3 regions of the Streptomyces sp. NPDC090083 genome follow, and region 3 is predicted to be linked to each of the others. Evidence: riboswitches for the same ligand, from Rfam matches in the RefSeq annotation. Region 3 holds a riboswitch; each other region holds the start of a gene.
The links. A riboswitch is a leader RNA that binds a small molecule or an ion and turns the genes downstream of it on or off. The one in region 3 is predicted to bind cobalamin.
Positions count from the first base shown of each region.

Region 1 (2,253 bases), on a different contig from region 3:
CGTCGTCCACGATCCTTTCGCCGTCGGCGAGTTGGGACGTCAGCCACTTCGCGGCGGCGGTCACGTCCACGCTTCCGGGGGCGCCGGTGGGCGAGCCGCTCGGGTCGGGGGTGCCGGTGGCGCCGGCACGTACGTCGTCCGGGGTGAAGGCGGGCCTGCCCGTGCTGCCGCCGACGTCGGTGCCGCCGTAGACCCAGGCGTCGACGTCACCGTCCTTGAGCTTGCGGTCCATCGCCCCGTACTGGCTGTAGGACCAGTCGTCCTGGCCGGGCGCGGCGGTCCAGTACGACCAGTAGGCGGTGGCCGGCGGGGTCAGGACGCAGGACTCCTTGTCGGGCGTCGGGTACTGGGTGCCCGAACTGCCGTAGCCGATGCGGCAGATGAAGGCGGGGCCGTCGTGCTGGGTGCCGGTGGTGGTGAAGCCGCCGTCGTGCAGGAGGTCGTAGCCGGTGGTCGGGGTCGTGTCGCAGCCGCGCTGGAGCGTGCCGCCGAAGGGAGCGAAGTCGACGGCGACGACGGCGCCCTTCGTGGCGGTGCAGTCGCCGATCGGGTCGGCGGCGGCGGACGTCGTCGTGAGGAACGTCACGCAGGCGGCGAGCAGTACGAGGAGTGCCGACGCAAGTGCCGCCACCGGTCCGGGTCTTGTGCCCGTACGGCTGTCTCTGCGCGCTTCGGTCCCCATGGTGGCCCCCTCGTAGCCTGCCCGGCGCGGGCGGGAACGTGGGTGAGGGCCCCCACGGCGGGGGAAGGTCCCCGTGCCTGGAAGGCGGTCGCACCACGCCGTAGTCCGCGACGGCGTCTGTTGCTGATGAACACGCCCCAGGCATTCCGGCTCGCCCGGCGGTGCCGGGCCTACGGTTGCGGGTCAGCGCCGGGTTTCGACCGGCTTCCCCTGGAACTTCTTGCGTATCAGGCGGATTTGAACATGGTTCACAGGGAGCGTCAAGGTGGGTCACAGGCCGCCTCGCGGGTTGTCCGGAGCACCCCTGGCGAGGGCCGGGCCGGTCGAGTACCGTCCCGCACTGCCGAGTGGGGGAACCCGGTGGGAGTCCGGGGCTGACGCGCAGCGGTGTGGGACGGCAGGGGGTCGTCCCGAGCCCGAATGCCCAAGCGGTGAAGCATTTTTGGTAGCCGGTCCACGCGTTTCGGACACCGGTCACGCTCGCCGCCGCGCAGGCCGTCAGGGTCTCCGGCACGGGTCCGGTCGGTGTCCCTCATCCCAGGAGCAGGCCATGTCCCGTACCGTTGCCCGCCGTTGCGCCCTCACCGCGACGGCGGCACTCGGCGCGTTCGCACTCACCACCTTGCCGGCGGCGGCGACCGCCACCCCGGCCCAGATCGCCACCTCGAAGACGAACGGTGTCGCCTACCTCAAGTCCCTTCAGGCGGCGGACGGTTCGTACGCCGGCTCGGGTCTGTCCAACGAGTGGGCGTTCAGCGCGTTCGCCGCCGCCGGAACCGCCGCCGTGGACGTCACGCCGGGCGGCGACACCACCAAGAACGCCAGAACCGTCTACCGCACCCTCTTGTCGACGAGCGCCTGGCCCTCGACCTCCCCGGTGGTCACCGACTACGAGCGGGCCACGCTGAACGCCTACGCGGCGGGCATCGATCCCGCCCGCGTGTCCGCCTCCCGCAACCTCGTCGCCGACATCTACAGCTACTGGCAGACCGCGGAGACCGGTTACTTCGGCCCGTCCGCGAATTTCAACGGCACCGTCTTCGCCGCCCTGGCGCTCAACGGAGCGAAGACCACGGCAGGACAGATCCGCGTCCCGCAGGCGCTGCGCGACGCGATCGTCACCCGCCTCCGGGCCAACCAGCACAACGACGGCGGCTGGAACTACAGCAAGGCCGAGGGCAACGCGACCCAGCTCGCGGCGGCGAGCGACATCGACATGACCGGGGCCGCGATGGCGGCCCTGTGCGTGTCCGGCGTACCCAGCACGGACACCGACATCGTGCAGGCCAAAGCGTTCCTCAAGAGCAAACTGGTGGCCGCGAGCGGTGCGTTCAACGCCCTGTTCGGCGTCAACACCGACTCCAACGGCTGGGCCGTCTCCGGCCTCAACGCCTGCGGCATCAATCCGCAGACCGGCGACTTCCTGACCGCCCAGGGCAAGACACCGGTCGACTTCCTGATCGCCCAGCAGTTCAACCCGGGCGGCGGGTTCAAGTACCTGCCCAGCGACACGAGTCCGTCGGCCTACGCGTCGATCGACGGGCTGCGCGCGGTGGCCGGCGGCGGCTTCA
Region 1 is NZ_JBIVED010000005.1:143,752-146,004, forward strand. It holds gene ACIPTO_RS20095 (prenyltransferase/squalene oxidase repeat-containing protein) at 1-682, opposite strand, end outside; cobalamin riboswitch at 801-932, opposite strand; cobalamin riboswitch at 1,003-1,129, shown strand; gene ACIPTO_RS20100 (hypothetical protein) at 1,233-2,253, shown strand, end outside.
Region 1: linked by a shared signal. The riboswitch ahead of ACIPTO_RS20100 (hypothetical protein) and the one ahead of ACIPTO_RS17355 (CbtB domain-containing protein) in region 3 are both predicted to bind cobalamin.

Region 2 (2,253 bases), on a different contig from region 3:
CCCGGCGGTGACGACGCTCTTGCCCGCGTCCGAGGTGGTCCCGGCGACCAGCAGCCCGCCACCGCTCATGAGGCACGTCCCTTCAGCAGCAGCCGCCCGGCGGCACTGACCCCGAGCGCGAGCAGCCCGACGCGCCGGGACAGCCGTACCGCCCGATCGATGTCCGGTACGGCGACGGGGCGTCCGGCGCCGTTGAGCACGGGCCGGTGCTCGACCCGGCCGCCGTAGGAGAGCGTGCCGCCGAGCCGTACGCCGAGGGCGCCCGCGAAAGAGGCCTCCACCGGACCGGCGTTGGGGCTCGGGTGCTTGCGGGCGTCGGTGCGCCAGGCGCGGGCGGCGCCGCGCGGGTCGCCGCCCGCGACGGTCGCGAGGGCGGCGGTGAGACGGGCGCCGGGCCAGCCGGCCACGTCGTCGAGACGGGCCGAGGCCCACCCGTAGCGGCGGTACCGCGCCGACTTGTGGCCGACCATCGCGTCCAGCGTGTTCACGGCGCGGAAGCCGAGCAGGCCCGGGACGCCCGCGATGCCGCCCCAGACCAGGGCGCCGACGACCGCGTCGGAGGTGTTCTCGGCCACGGACTCCACGACGGCCCGGGCGATCCCGTCCGCGTCGAGGGCCTGCGGGTCCCGTCCGCAGAGGTGGGGGAGCCGCGCCCGGGCGGCCTCGATGTCCCCGGCCTCCAGCGCGCGCCCGACGACCCCGGCCTCGCGCGCGAGCGAGGTCCCGCCGACGACGGCCCAGGTGGCGGCCGCGGTGAGCGCGACGGAAGCCGTACGAGAGGGGCGCAGGGCCGCGGTGGCAGCGGTGGCGAGGGCGACGGTGCCGCCCACGCACACGGCGGTGTGCAGGGCGCCCCAGCCCCGGTGGTCGCGCCACAGCAGGTGTTCCACGGCGCCGGCGGCACGGCCGAACGCGGCGACCGGATGCCCGCGGCGGGGATCGCCGAGCAGGTGGTCGCCGAGGAGGCCGGCGGCGGCGCCGTACGCGAAGACGCGATCGGCACGCACCCGCTCAGCCGATCGCCGGATCGGGCACTGCGCTGGTGGTGGACCTCGAACGACAGCCGAGCATGGCGGTATGTCCTCACTCAGGGTGTCCACGCCCTGGTTCGACGAGACCGGCGGTGAGAGTTCCTGGCTCCCGGGGGTGTCTACCCCGGTGACAGTGGCGGGACCGCGCCGGATTCACACCGGCTTCCTCTTCTGCCGCCGTACATGGCCTTGGCAGTCCACCATGCTGCCGGAACGGCCGTCAACTTGCTGTTGACCTGCGGGGACGGAGTGTGCTGATGCCCACACGCGAGGGGGCGTTCACATGATTGGCGGGGCACGCGGACGTGGGGTGCGGGACGGCGATCCGTCCCGCACCCCACGCGCGTGTCGACCGGCGGCCGGTCAGGCCACGATGAGATAGATCCCGTACGCCACCGCCGCCGCGCAGGCCGCGAAGCAGGCGTAGGCGCCGGTCAGGGCGAGCGGCGCGGAGCCGCCCTGGGCGGTGGCCCGTTCGCGGCGGGAGAGGGCGGTGATGCCGAGGGTGAAGACGGCCACGAGGGCCACGGTGGTCACGAGGCTGACGCCGAAGACGGAGCCGAGGGCTGCCCAGTCGATGTCCATGCTGATTCGTTCCTTCGTACCGGGGGACGCGGGCTCAGACGGCGGCGGCCGGCGGGGTCGCCGAGGTGGCCGGAGTCGGCGGGGTCATCGGGGTCATCGGGTCGGACGTGGCGACGACGGGCGGCGAGGGGATCGTCGCCGTGAGGCCTTCGGAGAGGGCGACCGCCGGGGGCGGGGTCACGGCCGCGATGGCGGTGGTGATCACGCCGGCCGGCTCGTCGGTCTCGTTGACGTTCGAGGCGTCGACGACCTGGCGGCGCGAGAGCGCCCAGATACCGGCGCTGGAGGCGACCAGGAAGACGGCCACCAGCGCGGTGCCCCAGTCCCCGAGGTCGGTCACGGACTCGGCGAGCGCGCCGACCAGCGCGGCGGCCGGCAGCGTGAGGCCCCAGGCGACGAACATCCGGGTCGCGGTCGACCAGCGGACGACACCGCCCTTGCGGCCGAGGCCCGCGCCCATCACCGAACCGGAGACGGCGTGCGTGGTGGAGAGGGAGAAGCCGATGTGCGAGGAGGCCAGGATGACCGCGGCGGCACTGGTCTGGGCGGCGAAGCCCTGCTGCGGCCGGAGGTCGGTGAGGCCCTTGCCCATCGTGCGGATGATGCGCCAGCCGCCGATGTACGTGCCCATCGCGAT
Region 2 is NZ_JBIVED010000007.1:401,176-403,428, forward strand. It holds gene ACIPTO_RS26120 (cobyric acid synthase) at 1-69, opposite strand, end outside; gene ACIPTO_RS26125 (cobalamin biosynthesis protein) at 66-1,007, opposite strand; cobalamin riboswitch at 1,107-1,249, opposite strand; gene ACIPTO_RS26130 (hypothetical protein) at 1,395-1,616, opposite strand; gene ACIPTO_RS26135 (anion permease) at 1,651-2,253, opposite strand, start outside.
Region 2: linked by a shared signal. The riboswitch ahead of ACIPTO_RS26125 (cobalamin biosynthesis protein) and the one ahead of ACIPTO_RS17355 (CbtB domain-containing protein) in region 3 are both predicted to bind cobalamin.

Region 3 (2,253 bases):
GATCCTGCTCCGGTGAGGGAGCGTTCGCGTCCGGTCGGGCGGGGTTGAGGAGGCGCTCGGCGAGGGGAGCGAAGATCAGGCCCAGGGCCGCCCAGAGGATCAACTGCGCCGCTACCGAGTAGAAGCGGAAGCTGAAGAGCACGTCCGCCGGGAAGCCCGGATAGACGATGTTGCCCTTGGAGTCCTTCAGCGGGAGCGGGGTCTCGGTGGCCTGGTTGCCGAAGTTGGCCTTGTTGTACGAGAGATGGCCCAGCTGCGGCAGGAGCAGCATCACGATGCCGATCGCGACGACGAACGCGGCGCCCGCGAGGAGGGTCGCGTTCCAGTTGCCGTAGCGCTTCTGCAGGTACTTGCCGAGATAGACGGCGCCCGCGAGGAAGGCGATCGAGCAGACGACCATGATCAGGTACAGGGCGCTGCGCTGCTTGATGGTCTCTTCGTGGCCGATCGCGGGCGGGTTGGCCGGGTACTTCAGGAACGGCACCAGGTACATGCCGAGGAAGCCGCCGCCCGCGACGAGGAGGGCGAGGCTGCGGGCCCGGAGGCCTCCCGTGCGGCCGAGGCAGACCGTGTACGCGACGGCGAACAGGGCGCCCATCGCCATGCCGAAAAAGACCATGCCGACGCCGATGCCGACGTTGGCCTGGATGGTGCGGCTGAACAGGTCCGGGTCGGCTCCCTCGACGGGGATGCCCGCCGCCTTGTCCAGGGCGTTCTGCGCGGCGTCACGGCCGCTTTCGTAGTCGATGGCCTTCGCGATCTGCGGTTCGGCGAATATCCGCGCGAACACGAACGCGAGCAGGCCCGCCACCGCGCCGGCGAGTATGCCGCGCAGGATGAGCTTCTTTTCCATGTCGGGTTGTCCGTACGTCCAGGTGCCGGCGGAGGGTCAGTGGCAGGGGAAGCCCAGGAAGTGCCGGGCGTCGTGGACGAACTCGTGGACGTGCATGTCGTTGCCGAACACCGACACCGCACCCTGGTCCACACCGATGAAGTAGTAGACCGCCAGCGCGATCAGGGCCGTGCCGACCAGCCAGAGAATCGACTTGGACACCGGCAGGACGACCGGCGTGGACACCGGACGGGATGTGGAAATGCTGCTGCTCACAGTGAGCCCTCCTTCGGGATCGTGCGTCCCTTGCGTGTACGGGCGAGTGAGGGCTCAGTGTCTGACTCGCCTGCCACCTCTCGGCGGCGGGCTCACAGTGGCGCGACCGTGCTGGAATTCCACCAGCTTCCTTATGCCTTCACTACACGGTGAGAGTACGGCGCGTCTCTCCGCACCGTCAATCACGCCTGCGATGCTCACCGCTTGGTCGTGAGCCGCAGGTCGACCTCCTGTTCCTGGTCTCCCGACGCGGTGCCCCGCTCGTCCACGGCGAACGTGACGTTCAGGGCTTCGCGGAGCTGGTCGACGGCGACGTAGCCGCCCTGGATCGTGGCGGAGACCGAACCTTCCAACGGCAGGGGCTCGGTGGGGATCCACTCCTGCGTCGGCTCGAACTCGGCGGTCCACACGGCGGTGCGGTCACCCGGCTGTTCCTGGGGGACGTCGTCGAAGGAGCGGTCGGTGGGGAACGCGGCGCGCAGGACGCCGAAGACGGTCGCGGCGTCCTCCTTGGACGCTCCGGTGAGGGACACGGTGGCCATGGGGGTTCTCCTTGAGGTGATGCCGCGGGGGCGATCGGGCGGGTCAGCGGCCGAGGGCGCGGGCCAGTTGCTGCTTGTTCATCGACGAACGGCCGTCGATGCCGCGCTTCTTCGCCTCCGCGTACAGCTGGTCCCTCGTCGGTCCCTGCGCGCCGCGATGCGAGCGCTGGCCGCCGCGCTGCGAGGCCGACTTGGGGTCGCGGGTGGACGTCCTGCTCGCGGTCCTGGACTCACCGGCGCGGGCCCGCTCCTTGTTCACGGTGCGCGCGGCGATCTCCTTCGCCCTGCCCTCGGGGACACCTCGCTTCTCGGCACCTTCCTTGATGTGCTCGTACTGGCGCTCGCGCTTCGCGCTGGATCCTCGGGGCACGGTGCCCTCCTTCTCTCCGTACTCGGGAACGGCCTCCGGCGTGCTCGGCCGTTCTCCGGCGACTTCCCAGGTACCCGTCGTCCGCCGCTTCTCACGCGGGGCCCCCGACACGGGTCGCTCCCATCTGACGCGCGGCCCGTGCGGTGTGCGAGCAGACGGCCACCGAACGGATGAGGGCGCGGACCGCGGCGGCCGTCGGGGCGCCGGGCCGGGGTCACACGGGTGGCGTACTC
Region 3 is NZ_JBIVED010000004.1:476,128-478,380, forward strand. It holds gene ACIPTO_RS17350 (CbtA family protein) at 1-853, opposite strand, end outside; gene ACIPTO_RS17355 (CbtB domain-containing protein) at 890-1,108, opposite strand; cobalamin riboswitch at 1,142-1,303, opposite strand; gene ACIPTO_RS17360 (hypothetical protein) at 1,306-1,650, opposite strand; gene ACIPTO_RS17365 (plasmid stabilization protein) at 1,694-2,020, opposite strand.